2 regions of the Dechloromonas sp. ZS-1 genome follow, and region 2 is predicted to be linked to the other one. Evidence: predicted binding sites of a transcription regulator. Region 2 holds the regulator's gene; the other holds the start of a gene.
The links. Region 2 encodes sigma-54, which starts transcription at its own class of promoters, with help from an activator protein. Its sites were predicted from a motif close to TGGCACGCTTNCTGCTNA; they were not measured.

Region 1 (7,182 bases), on a different contig from region 2:
CCATATCCAACTCAACCGTCCCGACAAGTCGAACGCCCTCAATGCGGCGATGTGGCAGGAGATCCGTGCCGCCTTCGAGTGGGTCGATCAGAGCCCGACCATCCGGGTCGCCCTCCTTTCCGGCGCCGGAAAAAACTTCTGCGCCGGCATCGACCTCGCCATGCTGGCGGGGGTCCAGCAGCAAACCGCACACCCCGACGGCGCCCGCAGCCGTGAAAAGCTGCGCCGCCTGATCCTCGATCTGCAGGACTGCCTGAGTAGCCTGGAGCGCTGCAGCAAGCCCGTCATCGCCGCCATCCAGGGCGCCTGTGTCGGCGGTGCGCTCGATCTCGTGACCTGTTGCGACATGCGCTATGTGACCGACGATGCCGTGTTCTCGATCAAGGAGATCGATATCGGCATGGTGGCCGATGTCGGCACGCTGCAACGCCTGCCGCGCCTGATCGGCGACGGCATGACGCGGGAACTGGCTTATACCGGCCGCAACGTGGAGGCGGACGAAGCCGTCCGGCTCGGTCTGGCCAACCGGAATTTCGGCACCGCCGAGGCGTTGACCGTCGGCGTGCAGGCCCTGGCTGCCGAAATTGCCGGCAAATCGCCCCTCGCCATTCGCGGCAGCAAGGAAATCCTCAATTACAGCCGCGACCACTCGGTGGCCGACGGCCTCAACTATGTCGCGACCTGGAATGCCGCCATGCTGATTTCCGCCGACCTGCAGGAAAGCATGCAGGCCAAGCTGGAAAAACGTGCGCCGCGTTTCGCCGACTGAGTGTGAACGGGCGGGCCCGGCCCGCCGCCCTGGCCTGCGCGGCCTGCTTGGCGTGCTGGGCCTGTTCGGCGCGCTCAGCCTCGCCTCGCTCGCCCAGGCCGGTGGCTGCCCGCCACTGCCGCCCCCGAGCGTCAGCCTGATCCGCATTGACCCCGAAGTCAGCATCAATACCCAACTGACGCACATGCAGATCCAGGCCCTGATCCCGCCCGCCCAACGCAGCGGCAACCCGGTGCCGGGTTTGACACAGGCCAATGCCCATGTGCGCTACCGCCTCGAACTACGCACCCTGCCCAGCCTGGACGGCCAGGGTGAATGCACCAGCCCGAAGCTCGTCATCCACTACGGCTTCACCCCCATAACCCTGTACATCAGCCGGGAACTGCTGCCCCCGCAATGTGGGTACCGGGAAATCCTCGCCCATGAGGAACGCCATCTGGCAGCCTATCGCACCCATGCCGACGCCATCGAACCGGCGCTGCGACGCACGCTGGAAGCCCGCTTTCTGAACAGCCCGATCACCCCGCAGCCCCCCGGCGCCGCCCAGCGCAGCCTGCGGGAGGAACTACAGCAGCACTGGAAACCCTACCTCCGGCAACAACTCGCCGACGCACAAGCCGCCCAGCAGCACATCGACACCGACAGCGAATATCGCCGGCTGAATGCCGCCTGCCAGGGGGAAATTCGGGAAAAACTCAGGCCTTGAGGCGAAACATGCGCCGGCCAGAGCCGTCCTCACCCGATCAAGCGAGACGAAAAGCGCTGATCAGCCCCATGCCTGACCACACCCCAAGCGCACTTACCAGGTGAAGTCATCCGGAATCTTGTAATCCGCATACGGATCGTCTTCCGCAGGCAGCGTCTCGGCGCTGGACTTGCTCACCCGCACGACAATTGCCGGGTTGCGCTCGGCAATCTTGTCGGCAACGATCTTCGGGACAAGTTCAAACACCTCGCCCTGGCAAATGATGACCAGGCGCCCAGCCGTCAGGTGAGCCTGAACCGGGGCTGAAACATAGATGCGTTTGACCTTGTTTTCATAGGTGAAGTTGTAGGCAATATCGCCGTTACCCTTGCTTTGACGGCTTTGCTGCACCATCTGTGCAATTTGGGCGGCGACTTCCTTTTCCCGATTGGCCGCCACCCGTTGCGCGTTCAGTTCCCGCGCCCGTTCCGCTTGCTTGCGCTGCGCCTCAGCGGCAGCCTGCCGGACATCATCCACAACTTTGACACCCGTGCGACGCTCTTCCTTTTTTTGCTTATTCTGATCCTGCTTGGCCTGATTCACTTTCTTCTGGCTGATCAAACCGGCTTTCAAAAACTGATCCTGCAACGAGGCCATGCCCGCACTCCATCCGTGAAAATCGACAAACGGCACCCAATATGCCGCGCCGGGGACGCTAGCTTAGCAAAACAGCCCCGCGCCTTCGCTGAAATCCGCAATAAAAACCCCGCGCAACCATCGGGTTGGCGGGGTTGATCCGGTATCGCACGGAGAACGAACGCGCGCAGGTCCAGCAGGGAATTAGCCCAGCATGTCGTCCCGCAAGCCCATCGGCGCATCCTGGAAAATCCGGGCGTCCATCAGGACAGGAGGACGATCCATGACCGGCTTGAACGCCATTTTGTCGAGGATATCCCGCTGCAAATCGACGCCCGGTGCAATTTCAATCAACTCCAGCCCGGCTTCGCACAGACGGAAAACACAGCGCTCCGTGATGTAGAGCACGGTTTTGCCCCACTTCACGGCTTGCGGACCGCTGAAGGTCCGGTGTTCGACGGCATTGACGAATTTTTGCGCCTGCCCGTCCTGAAGGATGCGCAGCATGCCGTCTTCCAGCGCAATATTCAGATCCCCTGCGGTGAAAGTACCGACAAACACCACCTTCTTGGCATTCTGGGAAATATTGATGAATCCCCCGGCTCCGGCCAGGCGCGGACCAAATTTGGACACATTCAGATTTCCCTCCCGATCAGCCTGAGCCAGCCCAAGGAAAGCGATGTCCAGCCCGCCGCCATCGTAAAAATCAAACTGGCTGGGCTGATCGATGATGGCCTGCGTATTGATGGCGGCGCCAAAGCTGAGCCCTCCGGCAGGAATGCCGCCGATGACCCCGGGTTCCGCCGTCAGCGTCATCAAATCGATGACCTGCTCTTCCGCTGCCACATTTGCCACGCCCTCGGGCATACCAATGCCGAGATTCACAATGGCCCCGGACCGCAACTCCATCGCGGCCCGACGCGCGATGATCTTGCGTTCGCTCATGCCCATTTCAGGAATCGCGGAGAGGGGCACCCGAATTTCGCCTGCGTAGGCCGGGTTGTACTGCTCGCTGAAGGTCTGCATGTGATATTCGGGCTTTTCGGCCACCACCACACAATCCACCAGCACCCCGGGAATCTTGACTTGGCGGGGGTTCAAACTTCCCCGCTCAGCCAGGCGCTCAACCTGAACGATGACGATGCCGCCGGAATTCTTGGCAGCCATCGCAATGGCCTGTGCTTCGAGCGTTAACGCTTCCTTTTCCATGCTGACATTGCCATCTGGATCGGCCGTTGTGCCCCGGATAACGCCCACATGGATCGGAAAAGCCTTGTAGAACAGATAGGGTTCGTCATCAATCTGCATCAGACGAACAATATCCGTCGTGGTTTTTTCATTGAGCTTGCCGCCACCAAAACGCGGATCGACAAAAGTGCCCAGGCCGACATGGGTCAAGGTCCCCGGTTTGCCGGCCGCGATGTCACGAAACAAATGGGCAATCACCCCTTGCGGCAGGTTGTAGGCCTCAATCCGGTTCGCCACGGCAAGGGCCTGTAATTTCGGCACCAGTCCCCAATGACCGCCAATCACTTTGGCCACCAGCCCCTCATGGCCCAGATGATTCAGGCCACGCTCTTTGCCATCGCCTTGCCCTGCGGCATAAACCAGGGTCAGATTGCGTGGCCCGCCGGCACCATTGTCCCGTTGCGCATCGAGAAAGCGTGCCTCGAGTGCGACGGCAATATTTTCAGGGAAGCCGATTCCGACGAAACCGCCTGTGGCAAGCGTATCGCCATCGCGAATCAGGCCCACCGCCTCTCGCGCGGATACAACCTTGCCGCGCCCTACAGTGCGCTCATGCGCACTTTTTTGCTCTTGCTTGATGGACATTCATGTGTCTCCAACCGAATCGGGGCGTGCCCAGGCCGACCCCATGTCATGTTCCCGTATCTTAACGAACGGGGGCGCAAAGCGGGGGCAAGATCAGCCCCCCGCGATCGCACGTGATGCCTTAGACAATACCAAACAGGTAGAAGGCGGCAATGACGACGAATACGGCCGCCGTCTTGATCAGGGTAATGGCAAAAATGTCCTTGTATGCCACGCGATGCGTGAGGCCCGTCACCGCCAGCAAGGTGATCACGGCCCCGTTATGCGGCAAGGTGTCCATCCCGCCCGAGGCCATGGAGGCCACTCGGTGCAGCACTTCCAGAGGAATGCCGGCAGCTTGCGCATTCTGGATGAAGGTTTCCGCCATGGCAGCCAGGGCGATACTCATCCCCCCCGAGGCTGAGCCGGTAATCCCGGCCAGCGAGGTGACGGTAATCGCTTCGTTGATCAAGGGATTGGGGATCGCCGTCAGCGCGTTCGCAACGACCAAAAAGCCGGGCATCGCCGCAATCACGGCACCAAAACCGTATTCGGAGGCGGTGTTCATCGAGGCCAGCAAGGCCCCTGCAATGGCCGACTTCGAGCCTTCGGCAAATTTGCTCACCACGGTTTTTCCGGCAAACACGAAAACCGTCAGAATCCCGACCAGCAGCGCGCCTTCCACCGCCCAGATCGCGGCGATTTTGGTCACATCCTGAACCACCGGCGCCGCCTTGCCCACCACGGCAGGAATAAACGAGTGCGACTTGCCATAAACCTCGGGAATCAGACGGGTAAAGGCCCAGTTCGTCACGCCGACCAGCACCAGCGGCAAAATCGCAATCAGCGGATTGGCCAGCTTTTCGTGTTCAAACGGCTCCGGTTCATTCACGAGATCCGTGCCATAGCCCTCCCCGGCACGCGCAGCCTGGCGACGACGCCATTCCAGATAAGACAAGCCGCAGACGATGATGAACACAGCACCGATGATGCCCAAGGTGGGCGCGGCATAGATATTGGTCTTAAAAAAGGTGGTGGGGATGATGTTCTGAATTTGCGGCGTCCCTGGGAGAGAATCCATGGTGAAAGTGAAAGCACCCAGCGCAATCGTCCCGGGAATCAGGCGTTTCGGAATATCGCTCTGACGGAACAACTCGGCCGCGAACGGATACACCGCAAACACCACCACAAACAGGGAAACACCAAAATAGGTGAGCAAGCCGCAGACGGCCACAATGGACAGCATGGCACGCTCTCGACCGAGCATGTTGATCACCGAGGAAACAATGGCCTTCGAAAATCCGGAGAGTTCGATCACCTTGCCAAAGACGGCGCCCAACAGGAAGACCGGGAAATACAATTTGACGAAGCCAACCATCTTGTCCATGAACAAGCCGGTGAACATCGGCGCAACCAGACTGGGGTCTGTCAGCAAGACCGCACCAAGTGCGGCAATCGGGGCAAAAAGAATCACGCTGTAGCCGCGATAGGCCACGAACATCAGGAAGCACAGTGCTCCCAGGACGATGAGAAAGTCCATGTATATGTCTCCTTGTTTTTGCATGGGTAAAACAAGGAGCGAATTGCAGCTTCCGTGCCAAACGACTACATCGTTGAATTAAAACGAAAATCAAACCAACAACCGCGCCCAGGGCAGCAGAAACTGTCTGCTGCTGAAGACAGCCTGTCTGCAAAAGCAGACAACGCTACAACGCAGGCGCCATCTCAGCCCGGCGTGCTAGTCCTGTTCACTGCGGGTATCCAGGCCCAGTGCCGCAATTTTCTCGTAGAGCGCGGCGCGTGAGATGCCCAGCAACTTGGCAGCTTGTGCCTTGTTACCGTGCGCCTCCCGCAAGGCCTGAAGAATGGCACTGCGTTCCGCATTAGCGACCACCATGCCGAGGTTGACGGCAGCACTCACCGGCTCCGCCTGACCGGCGGGATGCGCTCCCCGCGCCTGCGGCATCATCCGATCAATCTCCCCCCGCTCCAGACAATCGCTATCGGACATCAGCAAGACACGTTCAAGCACATTCGCCAGTTCCCGGACGTTGCCCGGCCAATCGTGTTGGCGAAGACGCTCGATGGCACTGGCACCGAGCACCCTGGGCGGCAGCCCCTGCTCCCGGCAGATCGCATCCACCAGATGTTCGCCCAGAAGCGGCAGGTCATCCATGCGCTGACGCAAGGGGGGCGTGACCAGGCTGATCACGTTCAGGCGATAAAACAGATCCGCTCTGAATTGTCCTGCCGCCACCATGGCCTCCAGATTACGGCTCGTCGCCGCAATCACACGCACGTCGACAGGTTGCAAATGATTGGAGCCCACCGGCTCAATCTCTCGTTCCTGGAGCGTACGCAGGAGCTTGGCCTGCAAGGCGAGCGACATATCGCCGATTTCATCGAGAAACAGGGTGCCGCCATCCGCCAGTTTGAATTTCCCGTCCCGTCCCTTGCGCTCGGCCCCCGTATAGGCGCCGGGTGCCACACCAAAAAATTCGGCCTCCAGCAAGGTTTCCGGGATGGCCGCAATATTCACTGCGACAAAAGGCCCCTCTGCACGCGGACTATCGGCATGAATGGCCTGGGCCAGGAGCTCCTTGCCCGTGCCGGTTTCGCCCAGGATCAAGACGGGAGAGGTGGTCCGTGCAGCACGGCGCGCCGCCTGCTTCAGTTCGAGGCAGGCAAAATTGACCCCCACGAAACTCGCGAAGGTATAGCGGGTTCGCCGTGCTTCCGCGAGTCGGCGCTGAGCATCTGCCAACTCGGCCCGTAGCCGCTGGTAGCGGGCCACCACCGGCGCCAGGCGCCGCGGATCATCGTAGAGCACCATCCCGACCGCACCGAGAATCCTGCCTTCGGCATCCTTCAGCGGCAAGCGGGTCACCACGAAGGATTGGCTGCCAAAATCCATGATATCCAGCATGATGGGCTTACCGGATTCGACCACCTGACGCATCAGGCTGTTTGGAATGGCCGCCTCGACCGGTGACCCGATCATGTCCTGGGTCCCCAGCAGACCAAGGCGCTGCGGATAGCTGTCGTTCATCCAGACAATCCGCGCCTGGGCATCGACGATCACCAGGCCATCGCACAGATCGGCAAAATGAGACAACAGCGACTGCCGCGCCAATTCGATCAATTCGTCGCTGTTACGACCGCCCAAGGCCTGCGGCACACATACACGGTCTAGCTGATTTCTGGAACCCATCGCCACTCCACTGCCGAAACGGAGAGAAACAGCGCCCCCAGTCCAGGCCGGCATCGCAACCGACTCACG
Region 2 (7,182 bases):
TGTACTGTACGGATATACAGTATTTGTACTGGGGATCAGACCACACTATACCGTGTCCGGGCCCCGAATGACGAATCAGGCAATTTCTATACCATCCGTGGCCCCTGTGCCATAATCCGCTCAAATTTTCGAGGACTCCCCCATGGACGACAACAAGGCAAAAGCGCTGGCAGCGGCGCTGCAACAGATCGAAAAGCAATTCGGCAAGGGCTCCATCATGAAGATGGGCGAAGCCGATGTCGAACAGGGCCTGCAGGTCGTGTCGACCGGCTCGCTCGGCCTGGACATCGCGCTTGGCGTCGGCGGCCTGCCGCGTGGCCGTGTGGTCGAAATCTACGGCCCGGAATCCTCCGGCAAGACCACCCTCTGTCTGCAAGTCGTTGCCGAAATGCAGAAACAGGGCGGTGTGGCGGCCTTCATCGATGCAGAACACGCGCTTGACCCCTCCTACGCCCAGAAACTGGGCGTCAATGTCGGCGAACTCCTGATCTCCCAGCCCGATACCGGCGAGCAGGCACTTGAAATCGCCGACATGCTGGTGCGTTCCGGCTCGGTCGACATCATCATCGTGGACTCGGTGGCTGCCCTCACCCCGCGCGCCGAAATCGAAGGCGAAATGGGCGACCAGATGGTCGGCCTGCATGCCCGCCTGATGTCCCAGGCCCTGCGCAAGCTGACCGCGAACATCAAGAAGACCAACACCCTGGTCATCTTCATCAACCAGATCCGCATGAAGATCGGCGTCATGTTCGGCTCCCCGGAAACCACCACCGGTGGTAACGCGCTCAAGTTCTACGCTTCCGTGCGTATGGACATCCGCCGTATCGGCGGCATCAAGAAGGGCGACGAGGTGATCGGCAACGAAACCAAGGTCAAGGTCGTCAAGAACAAGGTCTCGCCCCCGTTCCGTGAAGCGATTTTCGACATCCTGTACGGCGAGGGCATCTCCCGCGAAGGCGAAATCATCGAAATGGGCGTGGCTCACAAGCTGATCGACAAGTCGGGTGCCTGGTACTCCTACAAAGGCGAAAAGATCGGCCAGGGCAAGGACAATGTCCGTGAATTCCTGAAGGCCAATCCGGCCATCGCGCAGGAAGTCGAAGCCGGCATTCGCGAAGCCGCTGCAGTGACCGTGATCAAGCCGACCAAGGCTGCCGCTGCCGATGCCTGACCTCCGGGTCAAGGCGCTGCAACTCCTGACCCGGCGAGATCACAGCCGGGCGGAGCTGCACAAGAAACTGGCCCCGTTGGCCGAATCCGAGGACGCGCTGGAAGCCGTCCTCGATGCCTTGCAGGCGGAGCGCCTGCTCTCCGATTCCCGCTTTGCCAGCCAGCGCGCCAGCCAGCGCGGCAGCCGCTACGGCAATGCCCGTCTGCGTCAGGAACTGCGTCAGCAAGGCGTCAATGACGAAGACATTACCGAGGCACTCGATGGCGCGGGTGAAGAGGTGGAGCGCTGCCGTCAGGTGTGGGCCAAAAAATACGGTCGACCGCCGGAAAGTGCGGAAGAACGTGCCAAACAGCTCCGTTTCCTGCAATATCGCGGCTTTTCCGGCGACAGCATTCGCCGGGTGATCAGCGGAGCAGATGAATGAGCATTGCCGATAATGCCGCGACCCTGTCGGCCAACAACCTGAAAAAGCGCTACAAGGCGCGTACCGTCGTCGAAGATGTGTCCTTCCAGGTCCGCTCCGGCGAGGTCGTTGGCTTGCTCGGCCCCAACGGTGCCGGCAAAACCACCTGCTTCTACATGATCGTCGGTCTGGTGGCGGCCGATGGGGGCGAAGTCCAGCTCGACGACAGCCGTCTGACCCATCTGCCCATGCATGCGCGGGCCCGCCAGGGCGTCTCCTATCTGCCGCAGGAAGCCTCCGTCTTCCGCAAGCTCAATGTCGAAGACAACATCCGGGCCATCCTGGAGTTGCAAAACCTGTCCGCCAAGGACACCGACGAGCGTCTGGAAAACCTGCTGGCCGAACTGCACATCGCCCATGTCCGGCACGTCAATGCGGCGGCTCTCTCCGGTGGCGAGCGCCGTCGCTGCGAAATCGCGCGGGCCCTGGCCACCAACCCGCGCTTCATCCTGCTCGACGAACCGTTTGCCGGGGTCGACCCGATTGCCGTGCTGGAAATCCAGAAAATCATCCGTTTCCTGAAGGAGCGGGGCATCGGCGTTCTGATCACCGACCATAACGTACGCGAAACCCTGGGGATCTGCGACCACGCCTACATCATCAACGCCGGTCGCGTGCTGGCGTCTGGACGGCCGAACGAAATCGTCGATAATGAAAGCGTCCGCAAGGTTTACCTCGGCGAGCATTTCAAACTTTGATCCCTCCCCTCGCCTGACACCGACCCATCGATGAAACCTGCTCTCCAGCTCAAACTGTCCCAGCATCTGGCGCTGACGCCCCAGTTGCAGCAGTCGATCAAGCTGTTGCAGCTGTCCACCATCGAGATGAAGCAGGAAATCGAACGCTACCTGCTCGAAAATCCGATGCTGGAACGGGAAGACGATGGCGAGCTCGGCTTTGCCGGTGCCCAGCAGTTTGATGCCCCGGCTAACCGCGAGCAGGAAGCCGAACGGAGCGAGACACCGCCGGCCGGTGAAGAGCGGGAAAGCCTGCCGGAAGGCATGGGCGAAGTCGATGATGATCGTTGGACCAGCGATGCCGGCACCTATTCCGGGGCCGGTCGTGATGAGGACGATGACAGCGACGCCCACGACATTCATGCCGCCACGGTCAGCCTGCGCGACCATCTGGGCTGGCAGTTGGGCATGACTCAACTCTCGGAGCGCGACCGCAGTCTGGTGCGTTTTCTGATCGAAGCGCTGGACGACGACGGTTACCTTTCTGCCTCGCTCGAGGAACTGCTCGAAACCCTGCCGCCGGAATATGAAATCGAGCTTGAAGAGCTCGAAATCGCGCTGCGTCACATCCAGAATTTCGATCCGACCGGTATCGGCGCGCGTACGCCGGCCGAATGCCTGCGCCTGCAGTTGCTGGCCCGGCGCGATGAGCCGGCCTGTGATCTGGCCTTGGTCATCGTCGACAAGCATCTCGAATTGCTGGCAGGCCGTGATTTTGCCCGTCTGAAGAAGTTGACCGGCTGTGACGACGAGACCTTGAAGGCGGCCCACGCCTTGATCGTCAGTCTCGATCCGCGCCCCGGTGCGCCCTATGCCCAGGTCGAAGCCCGCTACATCACGCCGGATGTGATCGTGAAGAAGCTCAAGGGCAAATGGACCGCCTACATCAATCCGGATGCCTATCCGCGGTTGCGCATCAATCGCCTGTACGCCGAAATCCTGGCCAAGCAGCGTCGTGGCAACGGCAACATGACGGCGCAGCTCCAGGAAGCCCGCTGGCTGATCAAGAACGTCCAGCAGCGCTTCGATACCATTCACCGCGTGACCCAGGCCATTGTCGATCGTCAGCGCCAGTTCTTCGAACATGGCGAGGTTGCCATGCGTCCGCTGGTGCTGCGCGAGATTGCCGATATCCTCGGCCTGCACGAGTCGACCGTATCGCGCGTGACGAGTCAGAAATACATGGCGACGCCGCGCGGCATCTTCGAATTGAAGTATTTCTTCGGCAGCCATGTCGCCACCGATACCGGGGGCGCTTGTTCTGCAACCGCTATCCGGGCGCTGATCAAACAGCTGATCGCTGCGGAAGATGGCAAGAAGCCCTTGTCGGATAGTCAAATATCCGAAATACTAGGCCAACAGGGGATCGTTGTAGCGCGACGCACGGTAGCCAAATACCGCGAGTCCTTGAACATTCCGCCTGTTAATTTACGCAAGACCCTGTAGTGAGAGGAGAATTAAATGAATCTGCAGATCGCTGGTCATCACATCGAAGTCACGCCGGCTTTGCGCGAATATGTCGAAAACAAGCTCGACCCCGTTATTCGCCACTTTGACAAAGTTACCGGGGTGAACGTCGTTCTCTCCGTCGAAAAGCTGAAGCAGAAGGCGGAAGTGACCGTGCACGTACCGGGTAAGGACATGCATGTCGAAGAATCCGGTGACGATCTCTATGCTGCGATCGATGCCATGTTTGACAAGCTGGACCGTCAGGTTCAGAAGTACAAGCAGAAGGTGCAGGATCACCACCGCGGCGAAAAGGCCGCCCACCACATGGCTGACTAACAGCCGCCAGGCCGCGTTTCCTTTCGGAAATGCGGCCTTTGTGTTTCTTCGTAGCCCATGAATCCGTTGTCCAATCTCCTGTCGGTCTCCCAGGTTCTCCTTGATCTGGAAGCCGGTAGCAAGAAACGCGTCTTCGAACAGGCAGGTATCCTGTTTGAAACGCATCTCGGCATTGCCCGTTCGGTCATTTTCGACAGCCTGTTTGCCCGCGAAAAGCTGGGCTCCACCGGGCTGGGCCAGGGTATTGCCATCCCGCATGGCCGTATCAAGGGCCTGAAGCAGGCTGCTGGCGCCTTCATCCGTCTGCCAGCCCCGATTCCCTTTGATTCACCCGATGGCCGACCGGTCAATCTGCTTTTCGTCCTGCTGGTGCCGGAACAGGCGACCGAGCAGCATCTGCAGATTCTGTCCGAACTCGCTCAGCGCTTTTCCGATCGTGCCTTCCGTGACGCCTTGGCCGCAGCACCGGATGCCGACTCCATCGTGGCCCTTTTTTCCTGATTGACCTGCGTGCGCCATATTCGTCTCGTCCAGCTTTACGAGGACAACCGCGAAAAGCTCCTGCTCAACTGGATGCAGGGGCATGAATCCGACCGCAAGATCGAACTGCGGCACGCCAATATCTACGGTGCCGATGTCGTCGGGCACATCAACATCATCCACCCGGAACGTTTACAAGTCTTGGGCCAGGCCGAGTATGACTGGGCCTTGCGCATTGGCGAACGGCGCTTCGGACAGATGTTCAGCGACCTGCTTGCAGCGCAACCGCCGGCGGTGATCGTCGCAGACGGTATCGCTCCGCCGGAGTCCCTGGTCGAGGCATGCCGCCTCTCCAATACGCCCCTCCTCTATTCTCCGAAGCCGGCATCGGCCGTCATCGATCTGCTGCGTATTTACCTGTCGGCGCGCTTGGCGGATACGGTCAGTCTGCACGGTGTGTTCATGGACGTCTTGGGCATGGGCGTTCTGATCACGGGTGATTCCGGCGTCGGCAAGTCCGAGTTGGCGCTGGAGCTGATTTCCCGTGGTCATGGTCTGGTCGCAGACGATGTCGTCGAAATGGCCCGGATTGCCCCGACGACCATCGAGGGGCGCTGCCCGGGCATGTTGCGTGACTTCTTGGAAGTCCGTGGCCTGGGCCTGTTGAATATCCGCACCATCTTCGGCGAGACGGCGTCACGTCGGAAGATGAAGCTGAAACTCATCGTTCACCTGCAAAAAACCGTGGCCGGCAGCGATGCGCCGCGTTTGCCGCTGGATGCCCAAACCCAGGAAGTCCTCGGTGTCCCGGTCCGCAAGGTGGTCATACCGGTGGCGGCCGGTCGCAACCTGGCGGTGCTGCTGGAAGCGGCGGTACGCAATACCATCCTGCAATTGCGTGGCATCGACAGCATGCAGGACTTCATGGACCGTCAGCAGCGCATGATGCTTGACGAAGAAGGCTGATTTACCGATAGTCCTGTCGTTCCATCACCCAATTTCAGGAGATCTGTCATGAAGAAACTGCTCGTTTTGTTGGCAATGGCTGTGGCAACTTCGGCATCCTACGCAGCGGATGATTGTGCAGCCCGTGCTGCTGAGAAAAAGCTGGCCGGTGCGGCCAAGAACAGCTTCATGAAGAAGTGTGAGAAGGATGCGATGGGGCCGGCAGGTCAGGCCTGTGAAGCCAAAGCCAAGGAAAAGAAGCTGGCCGGCGCGGCCAAGAACAGCTTCATGAAGAAGTGTGTTGCGGATGCCAGCTGATTTCTGCTGACAGCGCGATGCCAAGACTGGCCACCTGCGGGTGGCCGGTTTCGTTTACGCCCTAACGGATTTCGAATTCCGCACCTTCGACTTCCGGATCGTGATGCGAGGTGCCGAAAGACAGGGTTCCCCGTCCGGTGAGAATATGCCGGTCACGCCGCAGCACGATCTCCGGTTGGCTGCGATAGCGGATGAAGCAGCCATTGGTGCTGGTGTCGATCAACTCGATGCCATGTTCGTGCCATTCGAGGCGCGCATGCATGCGTGAACTCTTGCGGTCGTTGAGGCGAAGCTGGCAACTTGGATCACGCCCGATGGTCAGCACCGGCTGATCGGCATCGATGGTGAACAGCTGCCCTTCGAAGAGCAAGGTCATGCGCCGTTCCCCCTCACTGGTCGTGGCGGGCGGCAGGGGAAGCCAAGGCAGCTGGAAGAGATGCAGCAACTGCTGGTCATCGCGAACCGTTCGCTGCAGGGGGTCGGGTTCGTTGCGCACAAGAGAATGAGCAGGCAGGTGCGCGATCAGTGCCGGGCTGCAAAGAATCTGGTCGCGTCGGGCCATGCCGGCGATACGGGCGGCACAGAGGACGGTGCTGCCGCTCGGTCCATGCGGGGTCATCTCCGTGCCGCCCACGTGCATGCCGACGCGGATACCAAATTGCACGCCTTTGAGCGGCGGGAGATCGGCAATGCGCTGCTGCATTTCAAGGGCTGCCTGGCAGGCATCCTCGGCTTCATCAAAGATCGCCAGCACTTCGTCACCGACCTGATGGGTGATGCTCCCGCCCATCCCCTCGATGACATTACGAATCCGCTTCAGGCAACGGTCGATACCGTGACCCAGGGTGGACTCGTCCAGCCGCTCGTATAGCCGCGCGCTGCCGGCAACGTCGGCAAACAGGATGGCGCAGGTGCGAGGCGTGGCGGTCATGGCGGCGGCAGATTTATCCCATCAGGTTAATCGGGATGGTACCGGACATTGGCATGTCTTCGCGATCAAAAGCAATATCCCCCTCTTCGACCTCGGTGTCGAGCGTGAGGTTGCGGAAGTCGAAGAGGGCGTTGTCGCCCAGGTGGGAGGGCACCACGTTCTGCATGGCGGTGAACACCGATTCCGTACGGCCGGGGAAGCGCTTGTCCCACTCCGCCATCATTTCCTTGATCTTCTGGCGCTGCAGGTTTTCCTGGGAGCCGCAGAGGTTGCACGGAATGATCGGAAACTCCATGCCGCGCGCGTATTTGGCGATATCGGCTTCCGCGCAGTAGGCGAGCGGACGGATGAC

Region 1: the regulator sigma-54 is predicted to act here: its motif matches at 5,485-5,502, upstream of AACO21_RS09120 (GntP family permease).

Annotation. Positions count from the first base shown of each region.
Region 1 covers NZ_JBDIYD010000005.1:103,102-110,283, forward strand. The annotation lists gene AACO21_RS09100 (crotonase/enoyl-CoA hydratase family protein) at 1-769, shown strand, start outside; gene AACO21_RS09105 (hypothetical protein) at 747-1,475, shown strand; gene AACO21_RS09110 (DUF2058 domain-containing protein) at 1,569-2,111, opposite strand; gene AACO21_RS09115 (acyl CoA:acetate/3-ketoacid CoA transferase) at 2,295-3,923, opposite strand; gene AACO21_RS09120 (GntP family permease) at 4,045-5,442, opposite strand; gene AACO21_RS09125 (sigma 54-interacting transcriptional regulator) at 5,641-7,113, opposite strand.
Region 2 covers NZ_JBDIYD010000001.1:273,943-281,124, reverse strand. The annotation lists gene recA (recombinase RecA) at 143-1,171, shown strand; gene recX (recombination regulator RecX) at 1,164-1,595, shown strand; gene lptB (LPS export ABC transporter ATP-binding protein) at 1,592-2,332, shown strand; gene AACO21_RS01365 (RNA polymerase factor sigma-54) at 2,363-3,817, shown strand; gene raiA (ribosome-associated translation inhibitor RaiA) at 3,833-4,156, shown strand; gene ptsN (PTS IIA-like nitrogen regulatory protein PtsN) at 4,214-4,657, shown strand; gene hprK (HPr(Ser) kinase/phosphatase) at 4,667-5,602, shown strand; gene AACO21_RS01345 (hypothetical protein) at 5,651-5,899, shown strand; gene AACO21_RS01340 (adenylate/guanylate cyclase domain-containing protein) at 5,961-6,830, opposite strand; gene ttcA (tRNA 2-thiocytidine(32) synthetase TtcA) at 6,844-7,182, opposite strand, start outside.